DNA from 3 places in the Mesorhizobium sp. WSM4844 genome. Region 1 is predicted to be linked to each of the others. Evidence: predicted binding sites of a transcription regulator. Region 1 holds the regulator's gene; each other region holds the start of a gene.
The links. The regulator LexA, encoded in region 1, represses DNA repair genes until DNA is damaged. The targets are predictions, from matches to a motif close to TGTTCNNNNTGTGTTCNG.
Positions count from the first base shown of each region.

Region 1 (4,786 bases):
TCGGTGCCGATACCGGCTCCAGCACCCGGCCCTGTCATTCGTTTTCGCCGACAGCTCAGCCATCTTTCACCATCCGGTGTCCGCAACAGCGTGGCCTCGGCAGCCGGCCTGGAACTCGACCGCGGCGTCGCCTTCCTGCTGGTGCCGGTTTTTCTGGCATGCGGGGTGATCGTCTATTTTTCGCTTGCCGTCGAACCGGACTTTGCCCAGCCCGTCGCCGTCGTGGTCCTCACGGCATTGTGTGCGGCCGTCACGCGCTCACGCCGCAAAACGCATCTGTGCTTCATGGCAGCGTTGCTGTGCGCGCTTGGTGTGCTCGCCGCCAAGGTTGAAACCTGGCGCGCCGGAACGAAGATGCTCGGTTCGGAAATCCAGACCCGGCTGACCGGCCGTGTCGTCAGGCTCGACCAGATGGCGAACGGCCGGATCAGGCTGACCATCGACGTGATGTCGACCGCCCGGCCGACACTGCGTTATGCACCCGAACGTGTCAGGGTGTCGGCACGCAAGATTCCCGCTGAGATGACCGCAGGCTCGGTGGCAACCGGCTATGTGAGGCTTCTGCCTCCGACTGGCCCGGTCAGACCGGACAGCTTTGACTTCTCCTTCGACAGCTATTTCGCCGGTATCGGTGCCAGTGGCTTTTTCCTCGGCAGTCCAAAGATCGTCGTCTCCGAAGATGCACCGTTAACCGCACGCCTTTCTTCGTCGATCGAGAAGGCGCGCGAAACCATCGCCGACCATATCAGGGACAGCATCCGTGGTGCCGAGGGGGAGATTGCCGCTGCGCTGATCGTCGGCGTGCGTGCCGGCATCCCCGAAGAGATAAACGAATCGATGCGGCGCACCGGCATCTACCACATCATCTCCATTTCCGGCCTGCACATGGCGCTTGTCGCCGGCACCGTCATGGGATTGCTGCGCGGCGCCTTTGCGCTGTTTCCCGACTTTTCGTCGCGCCGGCCGGTCAAGAAATATGCGGCTGCTGCCGCACTCGTCTCCATCGCTGCCTATCTGATCTTTTCCGGTATCGTGGTCGCGGCTGAACGCAGCTTCATCATGCTGGCGGTAATGCTTGTCGCCGTGCTGTTCGACCGGGCGGCACTCACCATGCGCAACCTGGCGATTTCGGCCATCGTCGTCATCGTCGTGTCGCCGCATGAGGTGGTCGGCGCAAGTTTCCAGATGTCCTTCGCCGCGACTGCGGCTCTCGTGGGCGCCTATGCCGGTTGGTCCGACTACCGGGCCGACAAGGCCAAGGCGCCGCGACAGCGACGGTCACCGGTCGCTTTCGTCACGCGCAAACTCGTCGCTGGGGCAGGCACCATCGCAATGACCTCCATCATTGCCGGCAGCGCCACCGCGCTGTTCGCCATCTGGCACTTCCAGCGCGTCTCGCCGCTCAGCCTGTTCGCCAATCTGGCCGTCATGCCGATCGTCACGATCGTCATGTTCCTGGCCGTCCTCAGCGCCTTGGCAATGCCTTTCGGCCTCGACGGCCCTTTCCTCTACATGATGGGCAAGGGCCTGACGGCGATGATCGCAATTTCGGGATGGATCTCGGAGCGTTCGCCGGTCGATGCAGTCGGACTGATTTCGTTGCAATCGGTCCTGCTGGTGACAGTCGCCCTGGTCATAGCCACGATGGCGACGACATGGCTGCGGCTTGCCGCACTTCCCTTTGCGCTCGCCGGCCTGCTGACGATTTCCGAGACGCGCACCCCCGACGTGCTGATTTCGGAGGATGCGCATCTGGTGGCGCTGCCGATCGGCGGCGGCGAACTTGCCGTCAACCGGATGCGTTCGAACGAATTCACCACCGACAACTGGAAACATGCGCTGGTTTCAACAACGATCATCGAGCCGGAGACATTCGAAAAAGGAGATGTGCAGTTCGACATCGCCGACCCGGCCGACCTGCCGTCGGGAGCGCCTTTCACCTGCACTGCCGGCCTGTGCTTGGCCCGGCATCCGTCCGGCGCGCTCATTGCGCTCGCCGACGACCGGAAAACCGCGCGGCCGGCCTGTGCCTTTGCGGATTTGATCGTCATCGACGACGCCACAGCCTATTACAAACCCTGCCGCAACCCGCTGGTTCTCGTCGTCACCAAACGGCAGCTCGCTCGCATGGGCAGCGCCGCCGTCTTCTTCGATCCGCTATCGGCGACGACGCGCGCAGAAATCCGTTTTGCCGTCAGACAGCCATACAGGCCCTGGCATGAGCAGCGGCGATTTTCGCGCGAGGCAAGGGGCCTGCCTCCATACCGCAGGGCCAAGAAACCCCAGAAGCCTGCCCTTCAGTAACGCCGGATCAGTCCGACGAGCTTGCCCTGCACCTTGACCCGGTCCGGCCCGAAGATGCGCGTCTCGTAGGCCGGATTGGCGGCTTCCAGTGCGATCGAGGCACCTTTGCGGCGGAATCGTTTCAGCGTCGCTTCCTCCTCGTCGACCAGAGCGACAATGATCTCGCCAGGCTGGGCGGTGTCGGCGTTGCGGATGATGACCGTGTCGCCGTCGAAGATGCCGGCCTCGATCATCGAATCACCCTTGACCTCCAGCGCGTAGTGGGTGCCGCCGGTGATCATGTCCGGTGGCACCGAGATCGAATGCGTCTGGTGCTGGATGGCGTCGATCGGCACACCGGCAGCGATGCGGCCCATCACCGGTATGGAGACGGTGGCAACGACGTCGTCGTCATTGCCGGCAGCACGCATGCGCGAAGGCGCCGGCTTGATCTGGCGTCCGAGGCCGCCCTGTCCAAGCCCGCCCTGGCCAAGGCTGCCTTGAATGACGCTCGGCGAGAATTTGCGCGCCGCATTGAGGCCCGGCGCGATCGAATCGGGCAGCCGCAGCACCTCCAGCGCGCGGGCGCGGTTGGGCAGGCGGCGAATGAAACCGCGTTCCTCCAGCGCCGTGATCAGCCGGTGGATCCCTGATTTGGAGGCGAGGTCGAGCGCTTCCTTCATCTCGTCGAACGAGGGCGGAATGCCGCTTTCCTTCAGCCGTTCGTGAATGAACATCAGCAGTTCATGTTGTTTGCGTGTCAGCATCGCGACCCCCAACAGAATCAGAAAAACAAACCCAGAACAAACACTATCTGTTCCAGTTGTGTTCCGCAACCATTTAAAGTTTAATGAATGTGTTGACGGTTTGTTCAGCGTAGCATCAGCACGCTGCAGGCGGCGCCCGCTGCGGCTGCGGGAGCGAATGGCTCGCGCACGACCAGTCCGTTGGCGTCGGCCAGCATTCTGAGCATCGAGGAATCCTGGATACTGAACGGCGTTGCCTCAAGCGTGCCGGCTTCTTCCTTCACCACCGCGCGTACATAGTCCTGCCTGAGATCGTTGGCCGGCATGGCGGCGCCGAGCCGCGCCTGACGCATGTCCTGGCGGAAGGCGCGGCCGCCGAGCCGCGCCAGCAGCGGCTTCAGAAAGAGCTGCGTGCAGACCAGGCTGGCCACCGGATTGCCGGGCAGGCCGATGCAACGGATGGCACCCAGCCGCCCGAACATCAGTGGCTTGCCGGGCCGCATGGCGATTTTCCAGAAATCAAGCGCCATGCCTTCGCCGGTCAGCACGTCATGGACGAGGTCATGGTCCCCGACCGAGGCGCCGCCCAGCGTGACGATGACGTCCGCGCCTGCGTCGACGGCTTTTGTCACCAGCGCGGCGATCGCCTCCTTGCGATCGGGGGCGATGCCGAGATCGAGTGCGCTGGCGCCGACCGAGCGGGCCGCGGCGGCGACGCCAAAGGCATTGGAGGAGATGATCTGGTCGGGGCCAAGGTCGCTGCCCGGCGGCAGCAATTCGTCGCCGGTGGCGATGATGGCGACCAGCGGCCGTTTCACCACGCGGACCTGCTGGTGGTTGGCCGACGCCGCCAGCGACAATGCCGCCGGATCAAGCAGGCGGCCTTTCTCCAGCAGCATGTCGCCCTGCGAGAAATCGAGCCCGAGGCGGCGGATGTTGCGGCCTTCAACCGTCGGCGCGGTCACTTCGACGATGCCGCCACCGAGGTCGCGGACATTCTCCTGGATGACGATGGTGTCGGCGCCTGCGGGAAGCGGCGCGCCGGTGAAGATGCGCACGGCCTGCGCCGGGCCGACCGTTCCGGTAAAGCCGCGACCGGCCGGCGCCATGCCGATCACCGAAAGTCTCGCGGGCACGGACGCGACATCGTCGGCCCGCACGGCATAGCCGTCCATGGCCGACGCGTTGAATGGCGGCTGGGTGCGGAGCGCCATGAGCGGCTCCGCCAGCACGCGGTCGGCGGCATCCATCAGCGCGACGCTTTCAGCCTGCAAGGGCGCAGCATCCGCAAGCAGGTGCTCGAGCGCCTCGGCGACCGCAAGCAGCGCCATTATTGGCCTGCCCCCTGGGCATCCGCCTTGTAGTCGGCGGATTTGCCGCCGGTCTTTTCCACCAGCCTGATGCCGGAGATCGCCATGCCGCGATCGACCGCCTTGGCCATATCATAGATGGTCAGGCAGGCGACCGAGACGGCGGTCAGCGCTTCCATCTCGACGCCGGTCTTGCCGGTGACGCGGGCCAGCGCCGTGACCTTCAGGCCGGGCAGCGTCGCGTCAGGTTCGATGTCTACCGATATCTTGGTCAACAGCAGCGGATGGCAGAGCGGGATCAGCTCATGCGTCCTCTTGGCCGCCATGATGCCGGCGATGCGCGCCGTGCCCAGCACGTCGCCCTTCTTGGCATCGCCGTCGAGAATCATTTTCAGCGTTTCGGGCCGCATCGAGACAAGACCTTCGGCGATTGCCGTGCGGGTCGTC
Region 1 is NZ_JBVVQB010000006.1:61,139-65,924, reverse strand. It holds gene AC0L2A_RS07615 (ComEC/Rec2 family competence protein) at 1-2,304, shown strand, start outside; gene lexA (transcriptional repressor LexA) at 2,298-3,050, opposite strand; gene AC0L2A_RS07605 (molybdopterin molybdotransferase MoeA) at 3,155-4,360, opposite strand; gene moaC (cyclic pyranopterin monophosphate synthase MoaC) at 4,360-4,786, opposite strand, start outside.

Region 2 (4,786 bases), on a different contig from region 1:
GATCGCGATATCAGGCGAGGCAGCCAAGGTGGCGAAAGGCGAATGGCCCCTGGCCGACAATCCGCTGGTCAATGCGCCGCATACCGCCGCCGAGGCGCTGGCCGGCCAGTGGACCCATCCCTATTCGCGCCTGGAGGCGGCCTACCCCGCCGGCGATGCCGACACGTCAGCCAAATACTGGCCGCCGGTGTCGCGCATCGACAATGTCGCCGGCGACCGCAACCTCGTCTGCTCCTGCCCGCCGCTGTCGGAATATCTGGGGGCGGCGGAGTAGACCATGATCCCGAAAAGTGGAATCCGGTTTTCGGACAAGATCATGGTCTAACAAGAAGATAGAAGCCTCAATCAGGCAGAACGCAAGGCCGGCGCGTCGGCCTTGCTCGCCTTGTTCTGGGCGACGACGCGATTTCGCCCGGCGCGCTTTGCCGCATAGAGTGCGGCGTCGGCTTCGGCCAGCACATTGTCGAGACTGGTGCCATCCGTCCCGCCAAAGCCGATGCCGCCACTGACTGTGCTGCGCAACGGACCAAGCTGGGTGGCGACGACTTCCGTGCCGAAGGCGACGCTGATCTTGCTCGCAATGTCGTAAGCCTTCTCTTCAGTCATCCGCGACATGACGAGGACGAATTCCTCGCCGCCCAGCCGGAAGGCGTCGACGCCGGTCCTGGAGTATTTTCTGACGACAGCGGCGAAGCGGCGCAGAACCTGATCGCCGACCGGATGACCGAATACATCGTTCGTCTTCTTGAAATGGTCGAGGTCGAACATGGCGACAGACATGAACGGGCCGAAAATCCGCTCGCCGTAGAATGCCGTCAACGCCCGCCGGTTCATCAGCCCGGTCAATGGGTCGGTCATGGTCTCGGCCTTCAGTTCGATCTGCGCCTGCAAATGGTGCAGGGAGAGCGTCAATGCGCCGAGCCCCGTCATGCAGGCGACCGCCACGGCGGAATTCAACCGTTCGGCCCAGTTGTCGGGCGCAACGCCGAGCACCCATTGGCCCTTGACCAGCAGGACCGCGCCGCAAAGTCCGAAGGACAGCGCACAGACGCCGCTCAGGAACGAAACGACCAGCAATATCCGGCGATCATGACCACCTTTGATCCAGAACATCACCCCGATAAGCGAGAGCAGCGCCGTTACCGTCGCGTAGGTGACGATGAAGCCGATGCCGTCAAAGCCCAGCGACGTCGCGCCTGCGCAAACCGCCATCGCAGCCAGGGTCGGCAAGATGGCGCGCCTATAGTCGTGGACGCCGAGATATTGCATGGCCGATAGGCAGAGGGTCAGAAGGCCCAGGCTGAGAAGCGCAAGTACAATCTGGCAAAGCCAGGGGCTGGGATGCTTGGCATAGTGCCAGAACAAGACCACATGTGCGACGAGCACGAGAATGCCGCACGCCACCGTCAGCACAAAGCGTGCCTGTGGCGCGGTGCACCAGATCGCAAACAGGGTGATGCTGAGGCACGTGCCCGACAGCGCTGCCGCAAGCAGGAGCGAACTGTAATCCAACATGCGTAAGCGACAGCCTCTTCTCGGGTTCTGCCGCATTCTAGGTCAGCAGCAATCCGCGAATACCCTTTTTCGGCCAACCTTCCGGCGTAACCTCCGGACAAGGTTTACAAAGCGTCGATGCCCTCGGCCCATTTCCGCCGCTTGGTTGTGGAATGGTTTTGCAGTAAGAGGCTCTATCCTCGAACGTAACGGGAACCTCCGTCGCCTGCCCGCAAAAAGCGTGGCAGTATCGGGTGGTGATTCGCAGCATCGCAATCCAGGACCAGCATGAACGACAGCAACGATCTTTTCGGCAATCTGGACAAGCAGCCGCAACCGGTTCGCGCCACCGCGCGCCCGGCCGACCCGCTGGTGCAGGCGGCGAAGCGCCCGGCATCCCGCGACGGCAGCGAGAGCTACAGTGCCGCCGACATCGAGGTTCTGGAAGGGCTGGAGCCGGTGCGGCGGCGGCCCGGCATGTATATCGGCGGCACCGACGACAAGGCGATGCACCATTTGTTCGCCGAGGTCATCGACAATTCGATGGACGAGGCGGTCGCCGGCCACGCGACTTTCATCGACGTCGAGCTTTCGGCCGACGGATATCTGGCGGTGACCGACAATGGCCGCGGCATTCCGGTCGATCCGCATCCGAAATTCAAGAAGCCTGCGCTCGAAGTCATCATGACGACGCTGCATTCCGGCGGCAAGTTCGACAGCAAGGTCTACGAGACCTCGGGCGGCCTGCACGGCGTCGGCGTCTCCGTCGTCAACGCGCTGTCGGACCATCTCGAGGTCGAGGTCGCGCGCGGCCGCCAGCTCTATCGCCAGCGCTTTTCGCGCGGCGTTCCGGTGACCGGCCTGGAGCAGCTCGGCGAGGTGCATAACCGCCGCGGCACCAGGATACGCTTCCATCCCGACGAGCAGATCTTCGGCAAGGGTGCGGCATTCGAGCCGGCGCGGCTCTATCGGATGACGCGCTCGAAGGCCTATCTGTTCGGCGGCGTCGAGATCCGCTGGACCTGCGACCCCTCGCTGATCAAGGAGAAGGACACGACGCCCGCCAAGGCCGAGTTCCATTTTCCCGGCGGCCTCAAGGACTATCTGAAAGCCTCGCTCGGCGACGAATTCCAGGTCACCCGCGAAATCTTTGCCGGCAAAAGCGACAGGCAAGGCGGCCACGGCTCGCTCGAATGGGCGGTGACCTGGTTCGGCGGCGACGGGTTCCTCAACTCCTACTGCAACACCATCCCGACCGGCGAAGGCGGCACCCATGAGGCTGGCTTCCGCAACGTCTTGACGCGCGGCCTACGCGCCTATGCCGAGCTGGTCGGCAACAAGCGCGCTTCGATCGTCACCTCGGAAGACGTCATGATCTCGGCTGCGGGCATGCTGTCGGTGTTCATCCGCGAGCCGGAATTCGTCGGCCAGACCAAGGACCGGCTGGCGACGATCGAGGCGATCAGGATCGTCGAGGCCGCGATCCGCGACCCCTTCGACCACTGGCTGGCCGACAATCCGCAGGAAGCTTCGAAGCTGCTCGAATGGGTGATCGCGCGTGCTGACGAGCGGGTGCGCCGCCGCCAGGAAAAGGAAGTCTCGCGCAAGAGCGCGGTGCGCAAGCTGCGCCTGCCCGGCAAGCTCGCCGACTGCACGCAGAATGCCGCGGCCGGCGCCGAGCTCTTCATCGTCGAGGGCGATTCGGCCGGCGGCTCGGCTAAACAGGCGCGCGACCGCGCCAGCCAGGCAGTGCTGCCGCTACGCGGCAAGATTCTCAACGTCGCCAGCGCCGGCAACGACAAGCTGGCTGCCAACCAGCAGATTTCCGACCTGATCCAGGCGCTTGGCTGTGGCACGCGGTCAAAATACCGCGATCAGGATCTGCGCTACGACCGGGTCATCATCATGACCGACGCCGACGTCGACGGCGCCCACATCGCTTCGCTGCTGATCACCTTCTTCTACCAGGAGATGCCGAGCCTGGTCCGCGACGGCCATCTCTACCTGGCGGTGCCGCCGCTCTACTCGATCCGCCAAGGCGGCAAGGTCGCCTATGCCCGCGACGATGCGCACAAGGACGAACTGCTGCGCACCGAGTTCACCGGGCGCGGCAAGGTCGAAATCGGCCGCTTCAAGGGGTTGGGCGAAATGATGGCCGCCCAGCTCAAGGAAACCACCATGGACCCGAGAAAGCGCACGCTGCTCAGGGTCGACGTGATCGATGCCGAGGCGGCGACCAAGGATGCGGTCGACGCGCTGATGGGCACCAAGCCGGAAGCCCGCTTCCGCTTCATCCAGGAACGCGCGGAATTCGCCGAGACCGAAGTGCTGGATATATGAGCGTCTGGCTCCCCCTTCTCCCCTTGTGGGAGAAGGTGGCCGAGCGAAGCTCGGTCGGATGAGGGGTGTTCCAGCTTGGCAAAAACCGCACTCCGGCCAACACCCCTCTTCCGTCTCGGCGCTGCGCGCCGATCCACCTTCTCCCACAAGGGGAGAAGGCAAGACCGCGCTACCGCCACGGTTGCAAACTCTGGTCTCCGACATAAGAGATGGTGCTGTCGCAGACGGCGTTCAAATCCCACAGCACATCGAAGCGCACTGGCGATGGTCCGGTGGTCAGACATCCCAGTTGGCGCCCGTCCCGCGCAACGTCGTACGCGATCGTATTCCGCGAACCCCAGCTTGCCGCCTCGGACATCGGAACGAAAGGCGGATTCGCGAATTTCTACTGCTAATCGGAATCGTCGCCCATGAGGCTCGCGACCCTCCACCTTGAAACTGCGAGATACGGCGATGTATATCGCGCGGAAAGGCTCGCGCGGTTGAGGCAGCAAATGATCCGGCACATCAAGCGCACTGACGCCTCGGCTCAAAAAGTCGAGCAAGCGCTGGCTAGTTTGGCCGAAGCAAACGCATCCATGGACCGGCTCGCGCGGCATCAGTAGGGCCGCGCTCATGCGTGCCTCTGCATCGGCACGATTGTGCGGCGGGTTGTTCGGTTGCTGCATGTGGCGTTCTCACCACATCCGTTCGTGATGCCTGTCCTTAGCCCCGTGGGGCCGCAGAATTGTAGACATGTGGACACGACCGCACGTCCACATGTCATCATCTATCGGTGTTGGGGGCACCTCAAGCGTCCGCTGTTAGACTAGGCGACACCTTGTAGATTGGAACGACACCCAGGAGATTCGAAACATGGCGCTCAAGCGGATGGACAACGTAGGAATCGTCGTCGAAGACCTCGGAGGGACGATCGATTTTTTTCGCGAACTCGGCCTCGAGCTCGAAGGGC
Region 2 is NZ_JBVVQB010000038.1:22,932-27,717, forward strand. It holds gene gcvP (aminomethyl-transferring glycine dehydrogenase) at 1-274, shown strand, start outside; gene AC0L2A_RS24810 (GGDEF domain-containing protein) at 346-1,515, opposite strand; gene parE (DNA topoisomerase IV subunit B) at 1,783-3,834, shown strand; gene AC0L2A_RS24820 (VOC family protein) at 4,690-4,786, shown strand, end outside.
Region 2: a site for LexA is predicted at 1,695-1,712, ahead of parE (DNA topoisomerase IV subunit B). Genes of this name have one in related genera too.

Region 3 (4,786 bases), on a different contig from region 1:
GGTAAAAGTCAGGGCATCCCGTTCCAGACGAGCCAGCGCTTCCGCCATCAGCGCGGCGCCAATGTGCATCAGCCGATCATGCAGTTCGCCGGCCGTCATATTGGGGCCGATGGCGCATTTTTCGGCCATCGCCATCGGGCCGGTGTCCAGGCCCTCTTCCATCCGCATCACCATCATGCCTGTCTCGGTATCGCCGGCCAAGATGGCGCGCTGGATAGGGGCGGCGCCGCGCCAGCGTGGCAACAGCGACGCGTGACCATTGAGGCAGCCGAGCCGCGGCGCCTCGAGAATGGGTTTGGGCAACAGCAATCCATAGGCGACGACGACGGCGACATCGGCCCGCAAGGCGCGGAACGCCTGCTGCTCGGTCTCGTTCTTCAGCGACACCGGCGTCCGCACCTCGAGGCCCAGCCGCTCGGCCTCGCGCTGCACCGGCGACGGCGTCAGTTCCAGCCCGCGGCGACCGGCGGCGCGCGGCGGTTGAGTGTAGACGGCTCCAATCTCATGTCCGGCATCCGCGATCGCCCGCAGCGTCGGCACCGAGAATTCGGGCGTACCCATGAAGATGACGCGCAAGGGCATTTTGTTCCGGGTCCGGTCTAGGTCTGGCAGCTAAGTCGGCTCAGTCGAAGTCGCGAACTTTGCGGGTCGGCGACCGAAGTCGCGTTTCCGTTCCGCCTCGATTTCGTCCATTATCTTTGCGAATTCGTCGTCAATCGCATTTTCAGCGGCGAATGCCGAGCGAATCGCGTCCCATGCCGAAAGACCCAGTTCCGGCTTGGCTTCTCTTTCCGCGACCATGCCTTTGCGCAACAGATCGATCGCTTTGCCCGAAAGACTCTGGCCGCCCTTGTGCGCCGCCTGTTCGATCTCGCGCTTCAAGGGTTCAGGAATATTTCTGATCAGCATATCGCCCACCAGCGCCTCCATTTCCTGATCTGGAACAGGGCAGAGGGGCGCTGTCCCGCCAACATCTTCGAAAGGTTCAGCATCAAACTGCGCGAGTATCGCCCTATCCCACTAACTTGCCCGGCGCCTTGCTGCCTGATGGTTTGTCCCTCGCAAGCTTCTTGAACTTCTTCACCACCATGTCGCGCTTCAGCTTCGAGATGTGGTCGATGAACAGAACGCCGTTGAGATGGTCGATTTCGTGCTGCAGGCAAGTCGCCATCAGCCCTTCGGCCTCGATCTCCTGCAGCTTGCCGTCGCGATCGAGATATTTCACCCGCACGGCGGCAGGGCGCTCGACCTCGGCATAGTAATCCGGGATCGACAGGCACCCCTCCTCGTAGACCGAGCGCTGATCGGCGCTCTCAAGAATCTCGGGATTGATGAAGACATGCGGCGCCGGCGGCTCGTCTTCCTTGGCGAGGTCAATCACCAGCATGCGCAGCGGTTCGCCGATCTGGATCGCCGCCAGACCAATGCCCGGCGCATCATACATCGTGTCCAGCATATCGTCGGCCAGTTTGCGCAAGGCGCCGTCGACGCGCTCGACCGGTTTCGAAACCTGGCGCAGGACGGGATCGGGAAGGATGATGAGCGGCTTGATCGACATGGCGTCTCACCTAAGACCTCGCACGAAAAGCGTCAACCGGGGCATTTGCAGCGGCGTTCACGTTTTGATCTGTGTCGTCAGGCCGAATCATCTATGCTGTCCGATATGAACGACCTGACCACCATCCTGTCCGAACCGATCGCCCGGCTCGGCGCCACTACGATCACGCTCGGCCACGCGCTGGCATTCGGCGCGGTCCTGTTCCTGGGCCTGTTCGTGGCGCTCGTCGTCGCGCTCTGGCGCTCGGCCAAGGCGCGTGCGGTGGCTGCCGCGGAAGCCGCCGACCACGCCCGCGACGCCGAGGCGCGGATGGCCGGCATCCTGGCAAGCCAGGCCGAGATGCAGGGCCGCATGGGCGCCATCGCCGAAGTGTTCGGGGCGCGGCAGGCCGAACTCACGCAGTCGATCGGCCAGCGTCTCGACGCGATGACCGGCCGTCTCGGCCAGACCATGACCGAGCAGACGAAATCGACGCATGAAAGCCTCGCCAAACTGCAGGAGCGGCTGGCGGTCATCGATACAGCGCAAGGCAACATCCAGTCGCTCGCCAGCCAGGTCGTGCAACTTCAGGCAATCCTCTCCAACAAGCAGACGCGCGGCGCCTTCGGCCAGTCGCGCATGGAGGCGATCGTCGCCGACGGCCTGCCGCACGGCGCCTATGAATTCCAGGCGACCCTGTCGAACGGCAGCCGGCCCGACTGCCTGGTGAAGATGCCGAACGGCGCGCCCGCACTCGCCATCGATGCCAAGTTTCCGCTGGAAGCCTGGAATGCCATCCGTGCCGCCGAAGGCGCCGATTTGCAGAAGGTCGCCGCACAAGCGTTCCGGCGCGATATCGAGGTGCATGTCCGCGATATTTCTGACAAATACCTGATCCAGGGCGAGACGCAGGACACCGCCTTCATGTTCGTGCCGTCGGAATCGGTATTCGCCGAGATCCACGAGAATTTCGAGGGGATTGTCCACAAGGCGCACCGCGCCCGCATCGTCATCGTCTCGCCGTCGCTGCTGATGCTGTCGATCCAGGTCATCCAGGCGATCCTCAAGGACGCCCGCATGCGCGAGCAGGCGCATCTGATCCAGGGCGAAGTCATCCGGCTGATGGAGGATGTCTCGCGCCTCGACGAGCGGGTGCGCAAGCTGCAGAGCCATTTCGGCCAGTCGGCCAAGGATATCGACGATATCCTCGTCTCGACGTCGAAGGTGACCAAGCGCGGCCAAAAGATCGAGGCGCTGGAGTTCGGCGCGCAGCCGACGGAGGGCGACGCCGGATCGGCGGCCAGTGCGAAGACCGAAGCGGGTGCGCGCGTCGCCGACTCCAAGACCGGCCAGCTGAGGCTAAGGGTCGTCGAAGGCGACGACTGAGAGGCTACTGCTCCTCGACGATCATCGTGCCTTCGAACTCCGGCAGCCAAGGCAGCGCCGAGCGGTGCCAGATCTGTTTTCTCGGGATCAGTTGTTCGCGCTGCCGCGCCGTGCCGACCCTGATGCCGTAGACTTTCGGCCCGTCGCCAACCGACGTGGCATAGAGGTGCGTACCGCATTCGCCGCAAAAGGCCTGGGCGCGCCTGGCGCCGCTCGCTGCGGTCTTGATGTAGATCTTGGGCGTGCCCTTGGTGATCCGGTAGTGCTCCTCCGGCGCCGGCACGGTCACCCGAAACGCTGTTCCGGTCAGCTGCTGGCAATCGATGCAGTGACAAATACTGGTGTTGTCCGGATCGACCTCCGCCTCGTAAGTGATGGCGCCGCAATGGCACCCGCCGTCGATTTTCATCTTCGCTCCTCCTTCAGCCGCGCCTCGACGCGTTGGAGCTTAACGGCGCACCGGCCGAAGCTCCACCGGCAATCACAACGCGAAGCATGCGGTGGTTCAAGACTGCGGCGCCGACGCCTGTTCGATGATTTCATCAGTCCAGACCTTGAAACCGGCCAGCATACCCGGCCCGAAGATATGGGTCAGCGGCACATCGGCTGCGTCGCGGCCGGAGGCGATCAGGATGCGGCCGATGCGCGGCGCATTGTTGCGCGGATCGAAGGCATGCCAGCGGCCGCCGAGATAGACCTCCATCCAGGCAGCGAAATCCATGTCCGACCACGGTTTCGGCAAGCCGATGTCGCTGATGTATCCGGTGCAATAGCGTGTCGGGATATTCAAGGCGCGGCAGAAGGCGACGGCGAGATGGGCAAAGTCGCGGCAAACGCCGCTTTGCTCACGATAGGCCTCTGCTGCCGTGCGCGTCGGCCGCGCGTTGCCGTAGTTGAAGATGATGTGGTTGTGGACGAAATCGCAGACCGCCTGCACGCGTGGAATACCGAGCGGTGAGTGGCCGAACAGCCGCCACGCCTCGTTCGCCAGCACGTCGCTCTCGCAATAGCGGCTCGGCAGCAGGAACAGCAGCGTCTCCGACGGCAGGTCGCGCACCTCGTGCTGCCACGCCAGCAGATCGCCCATCTCAAAACTTCCGGGATCGCGGATCACCGCGTCCGTGCCGAAGGTGAAGCGACCGGGCGGGGCGACAAGGCGGTTGCACCAATTGCCGAAACTATCGCGGTAGCTCTCGATCGGCACCGGTGGGTTCGAAGTCAGGAAATCCGGCCGCTCAAGATCGGACGCGCGGGAATAGTGAACGTTGAGCATCGCGATCAGCGGCGTTTCCTGCGGAAAGTCGAAGCTCATCTCGCAGCCGATATGGATTCGCATTGTCGTCCTGACCGTCCTGCCGGATCACCACCCGGCGAAGGCACGGGCCGTTGCTGCAGTGCAAAAAAGATCATCGCACGGACCAGCGCGGTTTACGAGCGAATTAGAAACGGTAGACAGCCGACGGCTGGCGCCGTCGCCAGATTATGCCTCTTGCGGTCGGGCGTTTCTCTTGGTTCATTTCGCTTGCCACAATTGGAGGAAACGAATCATGGCTAAAGGTGCGATGAAGGCGGGCAAGGAAGCCCGCAAGCCGAAGAAGGACGCGAAGAAACCTGCCGCAGCCCCGACCCTGAAAGCGCCGCCCGTCAAGGCGACCAAACTCAAGGACAAGTAAGCCTCGGCGTTTCGGCGCAAGGTCATGACCGACGGCATTCCAGGACCATCGACATTCAGCGACTGGTCCTGAAGTGCCGTCGGCGCTGTTGTTGATTGGGCATTTCTAAATCAACGCCGCGAAGACGACTTCGCGCTTTTCGAAAAGACCGGGACGACCCGCGACCCTATGGAGGCGTTCCGATGTCGTG
Region 3 is NZ_JBVVQB010000005.1:23,200-27,985, reverse strand. It holds gene fmt (methionyl-tRNA formyltransferase) at 1-582, opposite strand, end outside; gene AC0L2A_RS06295 (plasmid stabilization protein) at 613-909, opposite strand; gene def (peptide deformylase) at 1,013-1,558, opposite strand; gene AC0L2A_RS06285 (DNA recombination protein RmuC) at 1,664-2,923, shown strand; gene AC0L2A_RS06280 (GFA family protein) at 2,928-3,332, opposite strand; gene AC0L2A_RS06275 (transglutaminase-like domain-containing protein) at 3,429-4,259, opposite strand; gene AC0L2A_RS06270 (hypothetical protein) at 4,471-4,596, shown strand; gene sugE (quaternary ammonium compound efflux SMR transporter SugE) at 4,779-4,786, shown strand, end outside.
Region 3: a site for LexA is predicted at 1,613-1,630, ahead of AC0L2A_RS06285 (DNA recombination protein RmuC). Genes of this name have one in related genera too.